DNA from 3 places in the Telluria sp. BA11 genome. Region 2 is predicted to be linked to each of the others. Evidence: predicted binding sites of a transcription regulator. Region 2 holds the regulator's gene; each other region holds the start of a gene.
The links. Region 2 encodes sigma-54, which starts transcription at its own class of promoters, with help from an activator protein. Its sites were predicted from a motif close to TGGCANGNAANCTGCTTT; they were not measured.
Positions count from the first base shown of each region.

Region 1: AC1MGT_RS04925 (DUF4114 domain-containing protein) is a predicted target of sigma-54. The motif match lies at 1,874-1,891, and genes of this name have one in related genera.
Region 3: AC1MGT_RS19170 (CmpA/NrtA family ABC transporter substrate-binding protein) is a predicted target of sigma-54. The motif match lies at 2,248-2,265, and genes of this name have one in related genera.

Region 1 is NZ_CM155275.1:1,121,992-1,125,266, reverse strand. Features, by position in the region: gene AC1MGT_RS04935 (MFS transporter) at 1-813, shown strand, start outside; tRNA gene AC1MGT_RS04930 (tRNA-Pro) at 913-989, shown strand; gene AC1MGT_RS04925 (DUF4114 domain-containing protein) at 1,243-1,839, opposite strand; gene AC1MGT_RS04920 (HD-GYP domain-containing protein) at 2,300-3,275, opposite strand, start outside.
Region 2 is NZ_CM155275.1:3,024,958-3,028,232, reverse strand. Features, by position in the region: gene AC1MGT_RS13320 (enoyl-CoA hydratase/isomerase family protein) at 1-294, opposite strand, end outside; gene hpf (ribosome hibernation-promoting factor, HPF/YfiA family) at 393-749, opposite strand; gene AC1MGT_RS13310 (RNA polymerase factor sigma-54) at 824-2,308, opposite strand; gene lptB (LPS export ABC transporter ATP-binding protein) at 2,323-3,078, opposite strand; gene lptA (lipopolysaccharide transport periplasmic protein LptA) at 3,075-3,275, opposite strand, start outside.
Region 3 is NZ_CM155275.1:4,362,085-4,365,359, reverse strand. Features, by position in the region: gene ntrB (nitrate ABC transporter permease) at 1-799, opposite strand, end outside; gene AC1MGT_RS19170 (CmpA/NrtA family ABC transporter substrate-binding protein) at 828-2,108, opposite strand; gene AC1MGT_RS19165 (hypothetical protein) at 2,536-2,730, shown strand; gene AC1MGT_RS19160 (hypothetical protein) at 2,828-3,157, shown strand.

The sequences.
Region 1 (3,275 bases), 1.9 Mb from region 2:
GCGCTGATCCAGACGCGCTGCGACCAGAAGCACGTCTCGCGCACGATTGCCGGCATGAACATCCTCAACGCGGTCTTCATGGTGGCCTCGGCCGGCGTGGCGATCCTGCTACTGGGACAGGGCTTCTCGATTCCGGAACTCTTCCTGACCACGGCGCTGCTCAATGTGGTGGTGGCGATTTATATCTTCTCGCTGGTGCCGGAATTCCTGATGCGTTTCCTGGCCTGGATTTTGATCCATACCGTCTATCGCGTGCGCATGATCGACACCTCGCACATCCCGGCCGACGGCCCGGCGGTGCTGGTCTGCAATCACGTGAGCTACGTCGATGCGATCGTTATCAACGCAGCCAGCCCGCGCCCGATCCGTTTCGTGATGGATCACCGCATCTTCAAGACGCCGTTCCTGCGCTGGATTTTCCGCGCCGTCAATGCGATCCCGATCGCGCCGGCCAAGGAAGACCCGTGGACGATGGAAAAGGCCTTCGTCGACATCGCCCACGCACTGCATGACGGCGAGCTGGTCTGCATCTTCCCGGAAGGGCGCCTGACCAAGACGGGCGAGATGAGCGAATTCCGGAGCGGCATCACCAAGATCGTCGAGCGCAACAAGGTGCCGGTGATCCCGATGGCGCTGCGCGGCCTGTGGGGCAGCTGGTTTACACGTGACCAGGGCAACCTGTTCGGCCGGCGCATCGCACGCGGCATGCGCTCACAACTGTCGCTGGCGGTGGGCACGCCAGTAGCACCGGAGCTGGCGACGCCGGAATATCTGCAGCAGCAGGTGATGACGTTGCGTGGGGAGTGGAAGTAAGCGGAAATAAGCGGAAGTCAGCGCCGGGCCATACCGCCGCGATGGGTATGGCAAAAGCGCAAGATTTTTTTTGTGGCTCTGATATAATTATTGACTAGTCGGGGCGTAGCGCAGCCTGGTAGCGTACGTGCATGGGGTGCACGGGGTCGGAGGTTCGAATCCTCTCGCCCCGACCAATAGAATCAACGAGTCAGGCCAGCCGAGAGGTTGGCCTTTTTCGTTTCCGAAGCTTTCCCCCTTGCGAATACCCTTGCACAGCACTGGTCGCCGCCGGCGCGCTGTCAGCCGGCCAGCGCAGGAAGAGCCGGTGTGAGTATGATTTTCTCTGGCTGGCCAAAACGGAAAAGGCTGCTCGATAATGAGCAGCCTGAAGTAATAAATCATGCCAGCGCTATTTGCAGCCGCCAGCCGATAGGTAACAAGCGTTACTTACGCACTGTGCTGTTTCTTGCGACGGTTCATTCCGAGACCCAGTAAACCGAGCCCCAGCAAGGCGACGGATGCGGGCTCAGGAACTTCCGAGACATTGGCGAAAACAAAACTTACATCATTGTAGTTAAAGTCACCGCCATTATTCAGATCTTCGAAAGCGACATAGATCCCGGCAATCATATTTGCATCACCAGCGTAGTTAGACGAATAAACATGGTTGACCAAGTCGCTATTCAGACTGGTTTGGGAATACCACGGCCCAACATTGCCTGGTTCGAGATTCTTTAGAACGAACACCAGGACGTCGCCTTGAACAACAGGCCCGAAGTCGAATGACTGACCATATACCGATGTCTGATTATTCAGTCCATAAACGCCGGTGGCTACACCATTAACAAGCATGGACACTTCATTCGTGTAATTCGCTGTCGAGCCGGCAAAATAGCCCGTTACAATACCGGTGGATGTTGCAACAAATGTATACGGCTGAGTGTTTTCCGTACCTGCAGGTGAATATGGGATTGGCGCTGCCTGAGCGGCACCGCACGTTACCAACGCAGCTGCTACTGACAGTTTAGCAAACATGTTTTTCATTATATTTCCCCAGTTGGTGGATGAGCTTTTTTAGTAAGCAATAACTGGGCCACATCAATAAAATCCTTAGTTAACAACCGCTTGTAAATACAGCCATTATCTAATTGGTAGTTGTGTAAATTTTACCGACAAGCATAATAACAATTTATTCCATTTGGTAAATTATTGTTAATTGAATGAATCTCCATGATTGATTCACCCGTCGCTATAAGTGCTCGCAGAAAATTTAATTTTTTACGTAGAAATTCTTTTGTTTGGAATACTGCTCATCTATTGTATTGTGAGTATGCGCCAAGGCTGGCACCTCTGCGCCCAGGTGAGCATCTGTACCACGCTGCAGTAAAGAACGACAGCGGTTCGATTGACGCCGTGGCCAAAGCACTGCGTCGCGCGCAGCCCGGGTCGCTGACAAACCGTCAGCTAGTCCGGTCGAATTGCCCCAAGTATTCTCTGTGTCAATTCAGGGCACCTTCGCGACGCCATCGCCAAGCCAGTACCGGTCAATGTCTCGCAAGCCCCAATCTGCAGCGTTCTCGCATCCAACGATGGCGTCGCGCGCGCCCGGCGCCCCCAGGTCGATCAGCTCCGGCCGGATATAAGTCCGTGCACGGGTCGAGAAGAACACCTTGATCTTGGGCAGCAGCAGCGATTTGCCGCAGGGCTGTTCCGCAACGACGCCGAGGCGGCCCGATTGCAGACGCACCAGCGTGCCCACGGGATAGATGCCGAGGCACTTGACGAAGGCGGCAAACACCGCCTCGTCGAATTGCCCGGCGCGCGCCCATTCGGCCATGCGCCGCAGCGAATCGGCCGGGCACCAGCCCGCCTTGTAGGGGCGGTTCGACGTGATGGCGTCGTACACATCGCAGACAGCCCCCATGCGCGCATACAGGCCCAGATCGTCACCCGACAACCGATGCGGATAGCCCCGGCCGTCCGGGCGCTCGTGGTGGTGCAGGCACACTTCCAGTGCAACCGGACCGACGCCGGGCGAAGCCAGCAGCATGGCGTGGCCCTTGGCCGGATGGCCGCGCACGACGCAAAACTCGTCCTCGGTCAGGCTGCCCGGTTTATTGAGCACCTCGGCCGGGACGGCCATCTTGCCGACATCATGCAACAGGCCGGCCAGGCCCAGTTCGCGCGCGAGATGGTCGTCGAGGCCCAGCTGGCGCGCGAGCGCGATCATCAGCGCGCAGACTGCCACCGAATGCATGTACGTGTAATTGTCGGCGGTCTTCAGGCGCGCCAGGCCGATCAGTGCGCCAGGGTTGCGCAGCACCGAGGCGGCGATGGATTCGACCATTGGCATGGCGTCGCGCACCTCGATTGCGCAGCCCATGCGCGCCTCGTTGAACATGTCGAACAGGGCGCGCTTCGACTGGTCGAGCAGCACGGCGGCGCGGCCGAGTTCGTCGTCCATCGTGGCGCGTGGGGCA
Region 2 (3,275 bases):
CAGGTGGTTCAGCGCGTATTCTTCGGTGAAGAAATCCTCGAGCAGTGCGCTGCCGCCTTGTGGCGAGGCATTGCCGACCTCGTGGAAGAAGCGGATATCGCCGCCCGCGCACAGTGCTTTCTCGCTGCTGCTGGCGATCACCACGGCATCGACGGCAGCGTCACACTGCCAGTCAAGAAGGATCGCGGTCAGCGCGCGCACCATGTCCAGCGACAGCGAATTGAGCGCCTTCGGCCGGTCGAGGGTGATGATGCCGGTGCGGTTGGCAATGCGGGTCAGGACGTGTTCGGACATGGCGTGATCCATCGAAAGGAAACACGTATTTTACCGGCAACGGGATGCAAAAAGGGCGTCCCGAAAAGACGCCCCTGGCGGTGGTGACCTGCGCTCGATCAGGCGGCAGCGACGTCTGCTTCGTCGACGTCCAGGCGTTTGATCGCTGTGCGGTTATGGTCTTTGAGCATCTGCTTGTGCTTCAGGATTTGTCGATCCAGTTTATCCATCAACATGTCGATCGCGGCATACAGGTCTTGCGCGACGCTCGCCACGTGCAGGGTCTTGCCCGACACCTGGACATTGATTTCAGCTTTTTGCCTTTTTTCTTTTTCAGTGAGGTTATCGACGGCCAGGAAGACGTGGGTATCTATGACTTGATCGAAATGGCGAATAATGCGTTCCAGCTTATTCTGAACGTATTCACGGATGGCAGGGGTTACTTCGAGATGGTGACCACTGATGGTGAGGTTCATACACACTCCTTTGAAGATGTCACGTCGCTTGCACCACACAGGAGCTGAAGGCACAGACTGTATGAGCGGCGTTGTTACAAGGCTTTGCGGAGACTGACGGGGGGGATCTTGAGCGCTTCACGGTATTTTGCGACCGTCCTGCGAGCAATGACCATGCCTTGTTCCCCGAGCATTTCCGCGATCTTGCTGTCGGATAATGGATTCTTAGGGTCTTCTGCTCCTGTCAATTGTGCGATGAGCGCACGGATTGCCGTTGAGGATGCTTCGCCGCCCGCTTCGGTGGCAACGTGGCTACCGAAGAAATACTTCAACTCGAACATGCCGTGCGGGGTCAGCATGTATTTCTGGGTTGTGACACGAGAGATCGTGCTCTCGTGCAGACCTAGTGTATCAGCTATCTCACGCAAAACAAGGGGCCGCATGGCAACCGCGCCATGGCTGAAAAAGTTGCGCTGGCGCTCGACAATCGCCTCGGCCACACGCAGGATCGTGTCGAAACGCTGGCGCATATTCTTGATGAGCCACTTCGCCTCTTGCATCTGCGCGCCCATCTGGCTCTCGCTGCGGCCCTGCTTGAGCATGGTCGCGTACAGGCTGTTGACGCGCAGGCGCGGCATCACGTCCTGGTTCAGCGTGACTGCCCAGCCGTTCTTGGCGCGCCGCACGATCACGTCCGGCACCACGTAATCTGACACGTTCGACGCAAACGCGGCGCCCGGATGCGGATTGCACTGGCGGACCACGGCCTGCACTTCGCGCAGGTCTTCGTCGTCGCAATCGAGCGCTTTTTTCAGCTTGCTGTATTCGCGCTGCGCGAACCAGGTCAGGTAGCCTTCGACGATCTTCAGGGCCATGCGGCGCGTGACCATCGGCACGCCCGGCATGCGCCGGATCTGCAGCGCCAGGCATTCGGCCGCACTGCGCGCGCCAACGCCCACCGGGTCCATGCTCTGCACCATCGCCAGCGCGCAGCGCAGTTCGTCGAGGTCGACCTCGAGTTCTTCGGGCAGGCGTGCGTGGATGTCGTCGAGCGGTTCTTCCAGGTAGCCGTTGTCGTCGAGCGCGTCGATCACCAGTTCGGCCAGCGCGCGGTCGCGCGTTGACAGCAGCGTTTCGCGCACCTGTTCCATCAGGTGTTCGCGCAGCGTGATGGCGCATGCCTCCAGCTGCGGGCGGCCGTCTTCGTCGTCGCTGCTGGCGCTGCCGGACGACGCGCCACTGCCTTCGCTCCAGTCGTTGTCGGGCCGCTCGCCATCGACCGCGCCGCCTTCAGCGCCCTCGCCCTCGGCCGGCGCGCTGCCTTCACCCTCGGCCTGCTGGCCTGGCGCCGGCGGCGCCTCGCCCGGTGCCGGCGCATTGTTGATGGCCCCATCGGCCAGCAAGCGCACCGAATGATCGAGCGGGTCATCGAGCCTTTCGAGCAGCGGGTTATCGCCCAATATCTGCTCGATCTCCTGATGCAGTTCGAGCGTCGACAGCTGCAGCAACCGGATGGATTGCTGCAGCTGTGGCGTGAGCGCCAGGTGCTGCGAAGTGCGGAGCTGAAGGGACTGTTTCATCAATTGAGTATGGCTTACATGCGGAAATGTTCACCGAGGTACACGCGCCGTACCGATTCGTCGGCGATGATATCGTCGGGGCGGCCGGATGCAAGCACCGCGCCCTGATTGATGATGTAGGCGCGGTCGCAGATGCCGAGCGTCTCGCGGACATTGTGGTCGGTGATCAGGACGCCGATCTTGCGCTCCTTGAGGAAGCGCACGATGCGCTGGATCTCGATCACGGCGATCGGATCGACGCCGGCAAACGGTTCATCGAGCAGCACGAAGCGCGGGTTGGTGGCCAGTGCGCGCGCGATCTCCACGCGGCGCCGCTCACCGCCCGACAACGACAGCGCCGGGTTCTCGCGCAGCTTCTCGATCTGCAGGTCGGCCAGCAAGGTATCGAGGCGGTCGCTGATCTCGGTTTTGGTGAGCGATTTGCCGTTGACCTTCTGCAGTTCGAGCACGGCGCGGATGTTTTCTTCCACCGTCAGCTTGCGAAACACCGACGCTTCCTGCGGCAGGTACGACAGGCCGAGCACTGCGCGGCGGTGGATCGGCAGGCTGGTGATGTCGGTGCCGTTGATGCTGATCGAGCCGGCGTCCGACGGCACCAGGCCGACGATCATGTAGAACGAGGTGGTCTTGCCGGCGCCGTTCGGGCCCAGCAAACCCACCACTTCGCCGCATTCGACATCGAGCGACACATCGCGCACGACCAGGCGCTTGCCATAGCTTTTCTGCAGGCCCTTGACGACCAGCGTGCTGCGATCGTTCAGTTCCGTCATTGCGTGCCTCCGGCCGGCGCACGCTTGGGCGCCAGGATCAGCGTGCCGCGCCCGCCGCCAACCTTGCTCTCGCCGCTGACGTCATTGCGCACGGCGACGACTTCCTTGCGGTTGTCGTACGAGATGAACGGACCGGTCATCTGGTTGGTCATCCGGTCGTTTTCGAGTTCCTTGACGACGGCGTTCGAGTACAGGCG
Region 3 (3,275 bases), 1.3 Mb from region 2:
CCACGTTCAGGTTGTTCCACTCGTCCCACACCCAGAAGCCGATGCCCACGCCGCCGGTCAGCATTTCGGCCGCGACGATGACGAGCCATGCGGTGCCGATCGCCAGCCGCACGCCGGTCAGGATGTACGGCAGCGCCGATGGGAGCAGGATCTTGGTGAGGATCTTCCACTCCGACAGGTTCAGCACGCGCGCCACGTTCATGTAGTCCTGCGGCACACGCTGCACGCCAACGGCCGTGTTGATGATCATCGGCCAGATCGAGCAGATGAAGATCGACCAGATCGCCGCCGGGTCGGCCGACTTGAACACCAAGAGGCCAATCGGCAGCCAGGCCAGCGGCGACACGGGCTTGAGCAGACTGATGATCGGGCCGAACATGCGGCTGACAAACTGCACGCGCCCGATCACGAAGCCCAGCGGAATGCCGATCAGCGCCGCCAGGCCGAAGCCGATCGCCACGCGCTGCAGCGACGCCAGCACGTTCCAGCCGATGCCCTGGTCGTTGGGGCTGTTGCGGTAGAACGGATCGGCAAACAGTTCGAGCGCTGCCTGCCACGTGACCAGCGGCGACGGAAACGCCTCGTTCTGCGCGGCGATCACTTGCCAGACCAGCAGCACGAGCGCGATGCCGGTCAGCGGCGGCGCCACGCGCCGGACTGCCGTGGCAAACGGCTGTGCGCGACGCGCAGCAACGGTGCTGGCTGCCGGCTTGCGCGGCGTCACCGTGCGCGCCGGGCCGCTGACGGCCACCGGCACTGGCGCCGGCTCGTTGGGAACGGATTTCAACAGGGCATTCATGACGGCTCCTCGCAGTACGGGTGGATGGTCAAGCCTTGACCTTGAACGACGCGGCATACGCCTGTGGGTTCTTGCCATCCCACACGGTGCCGTCCATCAGCTTCGATGTGCGCAGCAAGCTCGCCGGGACCGGCGTCTTCGTCATCGTGGCCGCGTCCTTGTACAACTGGACCTGGTTGACCGCCGTGGCCACCGCCAGGTAATCCGGATCGCTCTTGAGCAGGCCCCAGCGACGATGCTGCGTCATGAACCACATACCGTCGGACAGGTACGGGAAGTTGACCAGGCCATCGTTGTAGAACTTCATGTGGTTCGCGTCGTCCCAGGTCTTGCCCATGCCGTTCTGGTAGCGGCCCATGATGCGCTGGTCGATCGCATCCTTGCTGGTGTTGACGTACGACTTGGCGGCGATCACTTCGGCCATCTTGTTCTTGTTGGCCAGCGACGCATCGATCCACTTGCCCGCCTCCAGAATGGCAGCCATCATCGCGCGGCACGTGTTCGGATTGGCCTTGGCAAATTCCAGCGTCGAGCCCAGCACCTTCTCGGGGTGGTCGCGCCAGATGTCCTGGGTCGTCGTGGCGGTGATGCCGATGCCGTCCATGATGGCGCGGTGACCCCACGGTTCGCCCACGCAGAAGCCGTCCATGTTGCCGATGCGCATATTGGCTACCATCTGCGGCGGTGGCACCGTGATGACCTTGGCATCCTTCATCGGATTGATGCCGTTGGCGGCGAGCCAGTAATACAGCCACATCGCGTGGGTGCCGGTCGGGAAGGTTTGCGCGAACGTGTAGTCGCGCTTTTCGGTGCGCATCAGTTTGGCGAGCGAGGCGCCGTCGACCGCGCCCTTGGTGGCCAGTTGCTTCGACAGCGTGATGGCCTGGCCGTTGTTGTTCAAGCCCATCAGCACGGCCATGTCCTTCTTCTGGCCGCCAATGCCCATCTGCACGCCGTACAGCAGGCCGTACAGCACGTGGGCGGCGTCGAGGTCGCCATTGGCGAGCTTGTCGCGCACGCCGGCCCATGAGGCCTCTTTGCTCAGCACGAACTTGACGCCGTACTTCTTGTCGAAGCCCAGCACCGACGCCATCACGACCGATGCGCAATCGGTCAGCGGAATGAAGCCGATCTTGATCTCGGTCTTTTCCGGTTTGTCCGACCCCGCTGCCCATGCCCCGCCCCCGGCCAGCCCCAGCAGGCTGCCGGCCGCTGCCAGCGACGCACCCTGGATGATATTGCGGCGCGTCCCATCGACGTTCGTCCCGGTAGAAGGGTTGCCCTGCGCTTGACGCTGTTGATTTTCCATTGCGAATCCCAAAAAGTGATCAGGCAAAAAAAAACGGCTACCCCACATGAACGTGTTCATGCGTTGGTAGACGTCGTTGTCCGGGGAGGCGGGGCCAGCGTTGGCATTCACCTCGTGCGCTCCGTTGCGCATTACTCATTACGCAAGCTTCGTGCCAGTGACCGCCGCAGAGTGAGCGTACGAATGGCCGCTGCTGCGGTGCACCGCAGCATGGCGCGCGCGGCGCACTACGATCGCGCAGCGCCTCTTTTTGGACGGTCCTGCAGGCCGGGCAAGCCCGCTGTCCGTACGCGCGCACGGTTGACAACGTGGCCTTCCACAACCCAATGCGTGCATGCTAGGATTGTTTATTGCCTCAAACACAAGCACGAGTACATTACTACCACTACTGACCTTGCACCGCCGGGGCCTGCAACTGGAGCCATTTATGCACACCGAACAAGTCCAGCGTCACCGCACGCCGATCCATACGGCGACCGCCGTCGACCGCAGCAATCCAAAAAAGCCACGCCGTCATATCGCGAAAGACATCGTCGCGAGCAGTCGCCGCCTGCGCCAGCGCATCGGCGTGGTTGCCGTCGTCTGCATCAGCCTGGCCACGCTGCTGGTGGCGTTCGAGTAAGCCGGGCATTACGCCCCGCCTTGTGCCTTGCCTGGCGCCTTGCCCGCGCCGCAATGGCCGGGCTATACTGCGCCGTCACCCGTTCAGCCAGGATTGCATGTCGCTGTTGCACACCTTACGCATCACCCACACCAGCACGGCCCTGCGCCGGCTGCTCCTGTGTGCGTGCGCGCTGATCCTGGCACTGCAACTCATCGGCAGCTCGTACCACGAGCATGATCTGGCCGAGCAGCTGTCCGACTGTGTCAGCTGCCAGGTCGCCGCCCACGCCACGGCGGACCTGCCGGCCGTGTCACCACAATTGCTGGCCGTCTTCCTCGCGGTCGTCTACCTCCTCGCGCGCCTGCCGCGCCCTGCGCCGTTCTACCGGCGCCAGTACCTGATCCCTTCCCCCCAGGCGCCACCACGCCACCAGTCCGTCCACTGACTCGTCTTGCCCCGACGCGGTCACTAACGTGACGTGACGGCGTCGCGGCGCGAGTCATCTCCGTCCCGTTTGCCGGCGCCGCACCTGCGCGTCTGCAACGAGCGCGCACGCTGCATGC